DNA from 2 places in the Rhodoferax sp. RT4P68 genome. Region 2 is predicted to be linked to the other one. Evidence: predicted binding sites of a transcription regulator. Region 2 holds the regulator's gene; the other holds the start of a gene.

Region 1 (6,505 bases), on a different contig from region 2:
CGCCTGCGTTCAAGCCCTCACTGGCAGGCTTCGCAAGTGGGGTCGTCGACGCCGCAGAACTTCACGTCGGTGGCCGGAGATGCCGCCAGCGGTGCGCTCATCTGCGCGTCCATCTGCGCGCGCGCCTTGGCCGCAGCCACGTCCATCGCGCTCATCTTCGGCGTGCTGTCCGTACCCGACGAGACGGCGTTCATGCGGCCTGCCGTGACGGTCGATTTCTCGGCGTGCGTGGCCCCGCGCGTGCGCAGGTAGTAGGTGGTCTTCAGGCCACGCGTCCACGCCAGCTTGTAGGTGTCGTCCAGCTTCTTGCCCGAGGCGCCAGCCATGTAGATGTTGAGCGACTGCGCCTGGTCGATCCATTTCTGGCGGCGTGCTGCGGCCTCGACCAGCCAGGTGGTCTCGACCTCGAACGCGGTGGCGTAGAGCGACTTGATCTCCTGCGGCACGCGGTCGATGGGTTCTAGCGAACCGTCGAAGTGCTTGAGGTCCATGACCATCACGTCGTCCCACAGGTGCAGACGCTTCAGGTCGCGCACCAGGTAGTGGTTGATGACGGTGAACTCGCCGGACAGGTTGGACTTGACCGACAGGTTGCCGAAGCAGGGCTCGATCGACGCGTCCACGCCGATGATGTTGGAGATCGTCGCGGTCGGCGCGATGGCCACGCAGTTGGAGTTGCGCATGCCATCCATCTTGATCTTGGCGCGCAGCGCGTCCCAATCCATCGTGGCCGAGCGGTCGACTTCGACGAAGCCGCCGCGGGCCTGGTGCAGCAGCTCCAGCGTGTCCAGCGGCAAGATGCCCTTGCTCCACAGCGAGCCCTTGTAGCTGGAATAGCGGCCGCGCTCGGCGGCCAGATCGGTGGAGGCCCAGTAGGCGTAGTAGCAGATGGCCTCCATCGAGGTGTCGGCGAACTGCACGGCTGCATCGCTGGCGTAGGGGATGCGCAGCTCGTACAGCGCGTCCTGAAAGCCCATCAGCCCCAGGCCCACCGGGCGGTGGCGCAGGTTGGAGTCGCGCGCCTTCTTGACGGCGTAGTAGTTGATGTCGATCACGTTGTCCAGCATGCGCATGGCCGTGGAGATCGTCTTCTTCAGCTTGTCGTGGTCCAGCACCTGCGTGGCGGCACCGTCGGCGCCGCGTGCGCCTTCCTTCAGATGCTGCAGCAGGTTGACCGAGCCCAGGTTGCAGACGGCGGTCTCGGTGTCGCTGGTGTTCAGCGTGATCTCGGTGCACAGGTTGGACGAGTGCACGACACCCACGTGCTGCTGCGGCGAGCGCACGTTGCAGGCGTCCTTGAACGTGATCCAGGGGTGGCCGGTCTCGAACAGCATCGTCAGCATCTTGCGCCACAGGTCGGCAGCCTGCAGCGTGCGGCTGGGCTTGATCTCGCCGCGTGCAGCCTTCTCTTCGTAGGCCGCGTAAGCCTTCTCGAAGTCGGCGCCGAAGAGGTCGTGCAGGTCCGGCACGTCGGAGGGCGAGAACAGCGTCCAGGTGCCTTTCTCCATGACGCGGCGCATGAACAGATCCGGGATCCAGTTGGCCGTGTTCATGTCGTGCGTGCGGCGCCGGTCGTCGCCGGTGTTCTTGCGCAGCTCCAGGAACTCTTCGATGTCCAGGTGCCAGCTTTCCAGATACGTGCAGACCGCGCCCTTGCGCTTGCCGCCCTGGTTCACGGCGACTGCCGTGTCGTTGACGACCTTCAGGAACGGCACCACGCCCTGCGATTCGCCGTTCGTGCCCTTGATGTGGCTGCCCAGGGCGCGCACGCGCGTCCAGTCGTTGCCCAGGCCGCCTGCGAACTTGGACAGCAGGGCGTTTTCCTTGATCGACTCGTAGATGCCGTCCAGATCGTCAGGCACGGTCGTCAGGTAGCACGACGAGAGCTGCGAGCGCAGCGTGCCGGCGTTGAACAGCGTGGGCGTGCTGGACATGAAGTCGAACGAGGACAGGACCTCGTAGAACTCGATGGCGCGCGCCTCGCGGTCGATCTCGTTCAGCGACAGGCCCATGGCCACACGCATGAAGAAGGCCTGCGGCAGCTCGATGCGGGTCTTGCGCACGTGCAGAAAGTAGCGGTCGTACAGCGTCTGTAGGCCCAGGTAGTCGAACTTCAGGTCGCGCTCGGCCTTCAGGGCCGCGCCCAGACGCTTCAGGTCGAACTGCAGCAGCTTCTCGTCCAGCAGCTCGTTGTCCACACCCTTCTTGATGTAGAGCGGGAAGTAGTCTGCATAGCGCTGGGCCATCTCGGCTTGCGTGGATTCCACGTCCAGCACTTCCTTGACGATGGTGTGCAGCAACAGGCGCGCCGTGGCGTAGGTGTAGTCCGGGTCCTTCTCGATCAGGGTGCGGGCGGCCAGGATGGCGGCCTTGTAGACCTCTTCGATCGGCACGCCGTCGTACAGGTTGCGCATGGTCTCGGCCACGATCGGGTCGGGCTTCACATCGGCGCCCAGGCCGGCGCAGGCGTCGGCAATCAGCTGCTGCAGCTGGCCCAGGTCGAGCGCAATGCGCTCGCCGCCGTCCAGCACGTGGATGGTGGGGGCCACGGGCTGCGCCTGCTCGCCCTGGCGCTGGCGTTCCTGGGTGCGGCGTTCGCGGTACAGCACATAAGCGCGGGCGATCTCGTGGTGCCCGCCGCGCATGAGGCCGAGCTCGACCTGGTCCTGCACGTCTTCGATGTGGAAGGTGCCGCCACCCGGGCGCGAGCGCACCAGGGCGCGTGTCACGGCCTGGGTCAGGCTGTCGACCTGCTCGCGCACGCTGGCCGAGGCCGCGCCCTGCGTGCCGTGCACGGCCAGGAAGGCCTTCATCATCGCCACGGCGATCTTGGTCGGCTCGAACGGTACGACGGCGCCGTTGCGGCGGATGATCTGGTAGTGCGCCAGCATGCTGGCAGGCAGGGTGTCGGCAACCGTGCCGCGGCCGGTCGGTTGGCCCTGTGTGGGCGTGGCATGCGAAGTGGATGGGAGGTGAGCTGCGCTTTGCATGGCTTCCTTTGATGGCAACGAAAAGGGGGAGGAATCCGGCGGCTGCGGCACCACCGCAACATGGGTGGAGGGCTGCCAGGGGGATCGGTGGCGCACACTATATCTAGGGTGTGGAGCTAATTCAAGCCACTACCGGTAGTGTATCCGGGTGCTTTTCCCCTCTGCAGATGAGGGCCGCGGGGTGGGCTGCAAGTGCGGCCCGGCGCCGGGCCTTTGGGCATCGGTGTGTGGCCGGCACAAGCCCCTGCGCACGCGCGTTGCGGGGCCATTCCGTCCGCCAGGCGGCATGCCTGCTGGGTTCGCGTCGCCGGCCTGCGCGCTGGCCATGTGACGCGCTGTTTCAATCGCGCTGTGTGCGCGTCACCACATCGGGAAAACACCGGGCCGGCCAAGCCAGGCCGCCGCGCAATGCCGACCAGTCGAAGCCCGGCCCCGGGTCTTGTTTGCGGCCCGGCGCGACGTGCTCGTGGCCGGCCATGTGGTTGATCGGGTAGCGCTGTGCGATGGCGGTGCACAAGCCGACGAGCGTGTCGTACTGCGCCGGCTCGAACGGCCCGCCCTCGATGCCTTCGAGCTCGATGCCGATGGAGTCGTCGTTGCACTCGTCGCGCCCGCGCCAGTGCGAGCGCCCGGCATGCCAGGCGCGCTCGTCGCAGTCCACGAACTGCCACAGCTCGCCGTGGCGGCGGATGTAGAAATGCGCCGACACCTGCAGGCTGCGGATCTGCTGGAAGTAGGGGTGGGCGTCCCAGTCGAGCTGGTTCATGAACAGCGCCTGCACGTCCTCGCCACCGTAGACGCCCGGCGGCAGGCTGATGGAGTGCAGCACGATCAGGTCGATCGCCGCGCCCGCCGGCCGTGGCCCGCAGTTGGGCGAGCGTTGGCGCCGCGCGTACCGGTACCAGCCGCCTTTCCAGATCGCGCGCGTGCTAGGTGGCGCGGGGGCGCTCTCAGGTGTCGTCATGGGGCTCGTTGTCCTGCGGCGTGGCGATGTTGAGGCGTGCGATGCGGTAGCGGATCTGGCGCAGCGACAGGCCCAGCCGCGCCGCCGTGGCCGTGCGGTTGAAGCCGGTTTCGTGCAGCACGCGGATCAGGATGGCGCGCTCCTGCTGGTCCAGGTAGCCCTGAAGGTCGCTCGGCGTCTCGCCCGGTGCAGGCGCAGCCGCTGCATCGCTGTAGCCCAACGGCATGCTGTCGGAGGCTGCGAAGCCGCTGTCCAGCTCATCGCCCTCGCTCATGGCCACGGCGCGGTGCAGCAGGTTCTCCAGCTCACGCACGTTGCCGGCCAGCGGGTGCTGCTGCAGCTCGAGCAGCAGCGCGGCGGAGGGTGGCGGCACCGGCATGCCGGACTCGTGGGCGATGCGCGCCAGCAGGGCCTGGCACAGCGCCGGCAGGTCGTCGCGGCGTTCACGCAGGGGCGGCACCTGGATCTCGATCACGTTGAGCCGGTAGTACAGGTCCTGGCGGAAGCGGCCAGACTTCACGTCGGCGGTCAGGTCGCGGTGCGTCGCACTGACGATGCGCACGTCCACCGTGTCCTCCTGCGTCGAGCCCAGCGGCCGCACGCTGCGTTCCTGGATCGCACGCAGCAGCTTGGACTGCATGGCCAGCGGCAGGTCGCCGATCTCGTCCAGAAACAGCGTGCCGCCGCGCGCTGCCTGGAAGTAGCCCGGCCGGTCCGCCAGCGCGCCGGTGTAGGAGCCCTTGCGCGCGCCGAAGAACTCGGCCTCCAGCAGGTTCTCCGGAATGGCGCCGCAGTTCACCGCCACCAGCGGCCCGCTGGCGCGGTGGCTGCAGGCGTGCAGCGCCTGGGCCACCAGTTCCTTGCCGGTGCCTGATTCGCCGCGCACCAGCACCGGTGCCATGCTGCGCGCCACCTTCTGGATGCGCTGCTTGACCTGGCGCATGGGTTCGGATTCGCCGACCAGGCGGTCCAGCATCGGCTGGGCGCTGGTGGCGCGTTCGCCTGTGGAGGGCCTTGCCATGGCGCCCGGGCGGGAGGGTGCGCGCAGCGCCGGCTGGGCCAGTTCCTGCACGGCCGAGGCCACCACCGCGCGGAACTGCTTCAGGTCCACCGGCTTGGTGAGGTAGTCGAAGGCGCCGGCCTTCAGCGCCTCGACCGCGCTCTCGGCCGAGCCATAGGCCGTCATGACGACGAAGCGCTCGGGCCGTTGCTGCGCCCGCAGCCCGTGCAACAGCGCCAGGCCCAGGCCATCGGGCAGCCGCATGTCGCTGATGACAGCGTCAAAGCGGTGCTCCTGCAGCAGTGCCTGCGCCTGCGCCAGCGTGCCGGCGGCCTCTACGCGGTAGCCCTCGCGCAGCAGCGTCAGCTCATACAGCGTGCACAGGTCCGGCTCGTCGTCCACCACCAGGATGTAGGCGCCCGCGCGCGGCGGCCGCAGTGGCGCGGAATCTTCGGACGGCGGGTGCGCCATGGTCATAGGGTGTGCAGGTGCGACGGGCGCGTAGTGCCTGCCCCGGCGATCGGCTTGGGCGGGCGGAACTGCACGAAGAATTCATTGCCCTGCACCGTCTGGCCAGCCACCCGACGCGCAGCGCGCTGGTAGCCAATGGTGGCGCGGTGGCGCTCGCACAGTTCGCGGCAAATGTACAACCCCAGCCCGCTGGAGCGGCTTTCCGACGAGAAGAAGGGCTCGAACAGGTGCTGCTCGACCGAGTGGTCCAGCGGCGGGCCGTCGCTCCATACCTGCAGGCTGGATTGGCGCTCGGGCGACAGCCGCGTCGACACCTGCAGCGCGGCCGGCGCTGCGCTGACGTAGCGCAGCGCGTTGTCCAGCAGGTTGACCAGCACGCGGCGCAGGTGGTCGGTGTCGAAGTCCACTGGCAGGCCCTGCGTGCCCAGGTCCAGGTGCAGCTTTCGCTGCTGCGGCGCGTGCCGTGTCCAGTCGTCGCAGATGGCGCGCACGCCTGCGTCCAGCAACAGGCTGGGCGGCGAGGTGCGCCCGGCCGCGGGGATGCGCGCCACGTCCAGCACCTCGTCGACGATCTTGGACAGACGCTGCGCGTTCTGCCGCACCATGCGCGTGAGCTGCTTGTGGGCCGGGTCCTGCAGGTCTTCGTCGAGCAGCGCGTTGGCCTGCGAAATCGCGGCCAGCGGGTTGCGGATCTCGTGCGCCACGGCGGCCGACATGCGGCCCATGGCGGCCATCTTCTCGGTGCGCAGCCGCGCCTCCACTTCGCGCAGGTCGTGCAGGAACATCACGCACAGGCTTTCGTGGCGCAGCCCATGCGTCTCGGTCATGCGCGTGCGCACCCGCACGCGGCGCGCGCCCTTGCCGGGGTTGCGCAGCACGATGTCGGCACTCTGCGTGCTCTCGCTGTCGAAGGTGCGCCGCGCCATGTCGATCAGCGGCGCCCAGCCGGACCGGGCGTCCAGCGCCAGCGCCGCGCGGTCCTGCGTGCCGCCCACGCCCAGCAGCAGCCGCGCCGCCGGGTTGGCCGCGCGCGTGCGGCCCGCCGCATCGACCACCAGCACGCCATCGGCCAGCGTTTCG
Region 2 (6,505 bases):
AGCACCGGCCCGGCGGGCGTTGTTGCCATGCCGATCGTGATGGACGGTAGCGTGGCGTCTGAGGGGCTGAACGCAGGCTCCGCAGGTGGATGCCCAGTCAGCATGTTCAGTACGGAGAGATAGCTGTCGCCAGCAGTCCACACGCGAGCTGCATTGGCGGGCGCGTTGGCATCTGGTACCGGCCGCACGCTATGGACCAGCAGCTTTTGGCCTTCAAAGCTGCGTGGGTTCTGCAGCACGCGCTGGCCGGCGTGTGGCAGGTCGATCCACCAGCCGCGATGTGCCTGCGGCCCGGACATGACGACGGGCTCGCGGCTGGCGTCGTAGTAAGTGGTCCCGCCGCCGGCACGCCCGACGCCGTAGTGCTGCTGAACCAGGGCGGCTGCTCGATTTTGGATGGAGTCCGATGGAATCGGTGCGCCGTCGGTGATGGTGACGCCGGAGGCGATCATGGCCATGGCGCTGTCGTCGCGCAACCCGTAGATGGACTGAATGCTGGAATCGACGGTGTCGGTGGCATTTAGGTGGCGACCGCTGCCGACGGCCAGCATCAGGCCGCCCTGGGGATGCGGCATCCAGTGGGGTGCGGTGGTGATCGGTTGGCGACGCCCGTCTGGTGCGCGAGCCGTGAAGAAGGGCTGGCCACCGAAGCCGACGCGCCAGGTGCCGCCACCGGCGGGGTTGGCGCTCAAGTCGAACTTCCACACCTGGCCGTGCAAGTCGCCGGCGTAGGCCAGGTCGACCATGCCGTCACCGTTGACGTCGATCAACTGTGGCGCTGACAGCCCGTTGCCGCCCTCGTAGGCGCACGGCTGGCCGTCGCTGCAGGGCGACACCTTGGTCAGTTCGCGTGCACCGTCGAGGTACTGCACCAGCAGAACGGGGCGACCGTGTGCGCTGAAATACCCGTTGCCCATGACGATGGCCCAGCGCCGGTCGTTCAACCGCACGATCTGGCGGGAGCGGTGCGCTTGGGCGGCGTCCACGACGGGTGGTGTGTAGATGTGGCCGATGTCCGGGTCGGTGGATGCCGTCGCATCGACGACGACGAAACCACTACCGGCCGCAGCGCTGGCCGTTGCGGGCTCGCTGGCATCGAGCACGAAGTAGCCCTTGCCGCCTGCGCCTAGGGCGCCGACCAGCACGGTTCTACGGGCGTGGTTGGCGCCAATTGGCACCTGGGACGCGAAGAGCGGGCCGTCGACGGCGTGGGGCTGCGGATCGCTGCCGCGCATCCTGTCGGCCAGCCGTGGCAGAAGGCCACGTGGCACGTAGGCGAGGGTTTCTGCACCGGTTGCCGTGTCGAAGCCGTGCAACATGCCGTCGCCGGTTCCAACGTAGAGCGTGTTGCTCGACGGGCTGGTGCCCGCAGGTGCGCGCACCAGCCAGAAGTTGCCGTTGACCACTTCTCCCAAGCGTGATGCGCGTGGCCGCAAGCCTGATGCCGTGCCCTCGTCGCGCCGGTCGCCGCGCAGGTAGGCGAGTGCGGATTCGTCCAGCCCGTGGCCGGCCAACAGGACGCGTTGGACGTCGGGCAGCAGGCTCCAGTCCAGCGCGAAAGCCGCACCCGTCGCATCTGCGGTCAGCAGTAGCCGGGTGGCGATGGGTTGCGCGTCTAGCATGCTGGCAGCACTCCAGGCGGGGGCCGTGCCGGCGCTGTCTGCGACCCGTGCGGCAACGATGTCGCCCTGGCCAGTCAGCGCATCGCGGCTGCCTGTATAGATGCGCGGGTTGCCTGCCAGGCTGGATGTTTCCGCCGCGATGGCGACGGTATGCAGTTGCGCCAGAGCCGTCTGCGAGAGCAGCAGCGCGGTGATGAGGCTGGCGGCGCGTGCAGTTCTCATCGCAGCTGCGCGCTAGGGTAGGGAACAAATAGCGTCTTGATCACACTTCGAGTGCCCGGTTTCAGACCCTCTGCAACGGCGGTAATGCGGTAGACAAACGGGCGGGTGGGGTCGGGCACCAGATGCGCATGGCGCAGGGTGGGCAGCGCGTCCGCTTCGTGGCGGAACGCCTCGACCCAGTACCAGCCTCGGGGCGCGTTGCGTGAGAGCAACGGGTTGCCGGTGCTTCCGGCATCGGGCTCGTCAGAGCGTGTGAACTGCCCATATACGGCGGCTGTGGGCTTCATGCTTTCGAGAGCATCTTCGATGTGGGCCAGCGCGGCAAGGCTGGACGGAAAGCAGATGCCGTCCCGGCAGGGAATGGCGGCGCCGACCTGAAGCAATGCACGTACTTCCTCGAACTCGTCCGTGTCTTGCGGGAAATAGGGCGCCAGCGGTACGGCAGCGCTGCCGCGTTCTCGGCACCCGATGAACCCTTGCTGCGGTTGGCCGGTGGCGACCGCTTGCCGACACGGCCGACCATTGGGGTGGACGCCGAGGATGTCGATCTGCGCATCCCGCACAAGAGCCTCGGCTGCAGCGCGGGCGCGTTGCTGGTCGCTCTGGTGGCCGGTCAGCATCTCGTGCAGCAGGCCGGAGCGCGCACTGGCGGCGACGATCAGAACGCACATCGCCAGCACCACGAGCACTGTGATCAATACCAGCCCGCGCGAGCGTCGGGGCGTGGAGCGAAGGGCGCGCATGGTCAGATCGGCGCGGCGTTGCGCAGGCTGAAGCTGGCATGCACGACGCGGCGCAAGCGCCCGTCTGGCGGCAGCACGCGGCCCTGGCAGTCTCGCTGTGCGGGACCAGAGAAACTGCGTCGACGCAGGTCACCAGCGAGTTGCAGGCAGACACGTACAACGCCCACATCGCTCCAGCGCGAGCCGATGGTGCGCGCGTCTTCGTCGCGAAACTGCGCGCCGAGTGCCGAAGCCGTGCGGATGCCGTAGCGCACCTGGAAGTCCTCCACCCGGTCCGCAATGACCTGGTTGCCTGCCTGAGTGTCGCTACCCAGACAGCGCAGCTGCCCGGCCAGAACGCTGAACCGACTGTTGACGCTGGAGCCGGTCTCCTCCGGATCCGGCTCATTGCCAAGGCAATCGCGAGCGCCTGCAGCGTATTGGTAGCTGATCCGCAAGCTGTCGGTGGTGCCATCGTCGCCACTGATGGCCGCGCTGCTGTAGGCGTTGCTGAAGCGGATGGTGTCGCCCTGTGCGGCGGGCTGCAGTTCGATGGCGCCCGCCTGGCGCAGCTGGGATCCGATGGCATGCAGTGCAAGGTCGCTGCGCTGCTGCAGGAGGAAAGCATCGCGTTGGATGCTGGCGTTCACTTGCAAGAACGCCAGCATCGCCAGGGCCGTGATGGTCACCAGCAGGCCGACCACCAAGCCGGTCATCAGTTCGACCAACATGGCGCCCTGCTGGGCGTGGCGTGCTGTAGGCTGCTGCATCTTCAGGGTTGCACGTAGACCACATGGCACTGCTGCCGGGATGGGCACGTGCCTTCTTCGTTGGCGGCAGCTGTCAGCGGCGCGGTCGACGCCATTGGATCGTGCCCCCAAGCGATCGCGATTCCGATTTGCCGTGGATCGGAAGACGAGCGAAACACTGCGGCGTTACCTGCGGGCAAAGACCGGGCGAGTGCGCCGCGCCAATCTGCCAAGTCGAACTGCGCCCGTTGGGTGCCGTTGCACGCTGCAGTGTGGCAATCGCGCGCTGCAGGCGTCTCATGCCAGCGCAGTGCGTACCCGCCGCCCGCTGCTGTCGCGGAATTGAACGCCATGCGGTCCGACAGGTCCGCCGCCAAAAGGATCGCGTTCGACCGACCGTTGGCATCGCGGCCATCCACCACGAGACGCGCCTGGGCCCAGGCCAGGCCTGCGACCCCCAGTCCCAACACCAGCATGGCGACGAGCGCCTCGATCAGAGAATGGCCAGCCTGGCCATGGTGGCTGTTCAGCATGTGATTTGTCCTTCAATGGTGCGGATGCGGCCTGTGCGGTTCATGCACAGGGTTGAAACGTGGCGCCCGGAGGCGACACCGGTCGTGCCAGGGGCGGGATTGCCGATGACAAATTTGTTGGCGACCAACAGCGGGTAGCCGGACCGCGCGACCTGGAACGCGGGGCCGCCGCCTTGGTGCAGGATGCGGACGCCCGCAGGCACGGAGAAGCTTTGCAGGATGTTGTCGGGTGTGGCGACGCTGTTGCGCGTGATGTCTTCACCCGCCACGATGGTCCAGCCGCAGTCCCATTGGTCGGCTGAGGAGAGGTGTGCGCTGCAGTCGGTACGTCGCAGTAGCGAGACCCTGGTGTTGCGCCGCAGGGCTTCCCAGCGCGCCCACTGAATAGCGGAGACCAACTCGGTGCGCACGGCGCCGACGCGTTGCTTGCTCAGCGTGGCCTGGAAATGCGGGGCGGCAAGCGAGGCCAGCACCGCCAGGATGGCCAGGCTCAGCAGGGCCTCCAGCAATGTGAACCCCCCGATGCGTGGCGAGCTGGGCAGAGCCCGAGTTTGGTTCACGTGTGCCTCCAGTGGCGTTGATCAACTGGAGACAGTGTATTGATGCACTTAGTTACAAGTTAGTGCAAAGGTCACAAATTAGATGTTATGTATGCACAATGGAGCGAGCGAAATCGAAGCGAGAAATTGCGTGCTATTTTTTGACTTCGTCTACGAGCGTCTTGAATTCGTCAATGTCCGCAAAGCTGCGGTAGACACTGGCGAAGCGCACGTAGGCAACCTTGTCGAGCTTTTTTAGTTCGCGCATCACAAGCTCGCCGATGCGGCTGGACGGAACCTCCCGGACACCCAGGTTCAGCAGCTTTTCTTCAACACGATCGATGGCCTGGTCCATCTGCTCGGTGCTGACCGGGCGTTTGCGCAGCGCCAGCGAAAACGACGACCGCAGCTTAGACGCCGTGAAATCAGTGCGCCGCCCGTCCTTCTTGACGACGGTGGGGAAGCTGACGTCCGGCCGCTCGTACGTAGTGAAGCGCTTGTCGCAGCCGCCACATTGGCGGCGGCGGCGGATGAAGGCGCCGTCCTCGGCGACGCGTGTCTCGACGACCTGCGTCTCCGCATGGCTGCAGAACGGGCACTTCATCGCTCGGTTCGGCGCGTGGCGCTCAGCGGTAGACCGGGAAGCGAGCGGTCAGCTCAGCGACTTTGGCTCGGGCGCTGGCCAGATTGCCCTCGTCGCGGGGGTTGTCCAGTACGTCGGCAATCAGATGGGCCGTCGCACGTGCCTCGTCCAGGCCGAAACCACGGGTGGTCATGGCGGGGGTTCCGATGCGAATCCCGCTGGTGACCATCGGCTTTTCCGGGTCGTTGGGAATCGCGTTCTTGTTGATCGTCATGTGGGCCGATCCCAAAACGGCTTCGGCTTCTTTGCCGGTGATGCCCTTGGCGCGCAGGTCGACCAGCATGACGTGGCTTTCGGTGCGCCCACTGACGATGCGCAGGCCGCGCTCGGTCAGCGTCTCGGCGACGACACGGGCGTTGGCGACCACCTGCTGTTGGTAGACTTTGAATGCTGGCGCCATGGCTTCTTTGAAGGCAACGGCCTTGGCGGCGATCACGTGCATCAGCGGCCCGCCCTGCAAGCCGGGGAAGATGGCGCTGTTGATCGCCTTTTCGTGCTGCGACTTCATCAAGATGATGCCGCCACGCGGGCCGCGCAGGCTCTTGTGCGTGGTGGATGTGACGACGTCGGCGTGCGGCACCGGATTGGGGTAAACGCCCGCAGCCACCAGACCAGCGTAGTGGGCGATGTCGACCATGAAGATCGCCCCGACGTCCTTGGCCACCTTGGCAAAGCGCGCGAAATCGATCTGCAGACTGTAGGCGGACGCACCGGCGATGAGCAGCTTGGGTCGGGTCTCATGGGCGCGGCGCTCCATGGCGTCGTAGTCGATCTCTTCCTGCGCATTCAGACCGTAGCTGACGACGTTGAACCATTTGCCGCTCATGTTCAAGGCCATGCCGTGGGTCAGGTGTCCGCCCTCGGCCAAGCTCATCCCCATGATGGTGTCGCCGGGTTTCAAAAACGCCAGGAATACAGCCTCGTTCGCCGATGCGCCGCAATGTGCCTGGACATTCGCGGCGTCTGCGCCGAACAACTGCTTCACGCGGTCGATGGCCAATTGCTCGGCCACATCCACGTGTTCGCAACCGCCGTAGTAGCGACGGCCCGGGTAGCCTTCGGCGTACTTGTTGGTCAGCTGCGACCCCTGTGCGGCCATGACCGCAGGCGAGGCGTAGTTTTCGCTCGCGATGAGCTCGATATGGTGTTCCTGGCGCGCGTTTTCGGCCTGGATAGCGGCGAACAGTTCGGGGTCGACTTGTTCGATCAGGATATTGCGGTCGTACATGGCAGTCCTCAGCGGTGTGACCTTGTAGGAGAACAAGGGCTGCCCAGGCGAACGGCTGAACGCGAGGATCAGAAATCCTGCGGTACGCTTCCCAGTGGTTGTCGAGGAGCAGAGTGTCCGGCGGGTCCACGTCAGCGCGGTCTGCGAGAGACCGCCGCCTATCGCCAGTTGCGTACAGGCGCTAGTGTAGCCCAGCGCCGCGCGGGGCTCTTCAGTACGTGGACAAGGACACAAGGGTGTCCTCGGC

Evidence for each region. Region 2 encodes NrdR, which represses ribonucleotide reductase genes. Its sites were predicted from a motif close to CACNANATNTNGTG; they were not measured.
Region 1: a site for NrdR is predicted at 3,086-3,099, ahead of AC099J_RS08625 (ribonucleoside-diphosphate reductase subunit alpha). Genes of this name have one in related genera too.

Annotation. Positions count from the first base shown of each region.
Region 1 covers NZ_JBWMBB010000003.1:454,267-460,771, forward strand. The annotation lists gene AC099J_RS08625 (ribonucleoside-diphosphate reductase subunit alpha) at 18-2,990, opposite strand; gene ampD (1,6-anhydro-N-acetylmuramyl-L-alanine amidase AmpD) at 3,331-3,954, opposite strand; gene AC099J_RS08635 (sigma-54-dependent transcriptional regulator) at 3,941-5,425, opposite strand; gene AC099J_RS08640 (sensor histidine kinase) at 5,428-6,505, opposite strand, start outside.
Region 2 covers NZ_JBWMBB010000013.1:123,326-129,830, reverse strand. The annotation lists gene AC099J_RS24510 (pilus assembly protein) at 1-1,844, opposite strand, end outside; gene AC099J_RS24505 (hypothetical protein) at 1,841-2,587, opposite strand; gene AC099J_RS24500 (PilW family protein) at 2,590-3,297, opposite strand; gene pilV (type IV pilus modification protein PilV) at 3,339-3,848, opposite strand; gene AC099J_RS24490 (GspH/FimT family pseudopilin) at 3,842-4,408, opposite strand; gene nrdR (transcriptional regulator NrdR) at 4,542-4,991, opposite strand; gene glyA (serine hydroxymethyltransferase) at 5,014-6,258, opposite strand; ZMP/ZTP riboswitch at 6,293-6,440, opposite strand; gene AC099J_RS24475 (lytic transglycosylase domain-containing protein) at 6,470-6,505, opposite strand, start outside.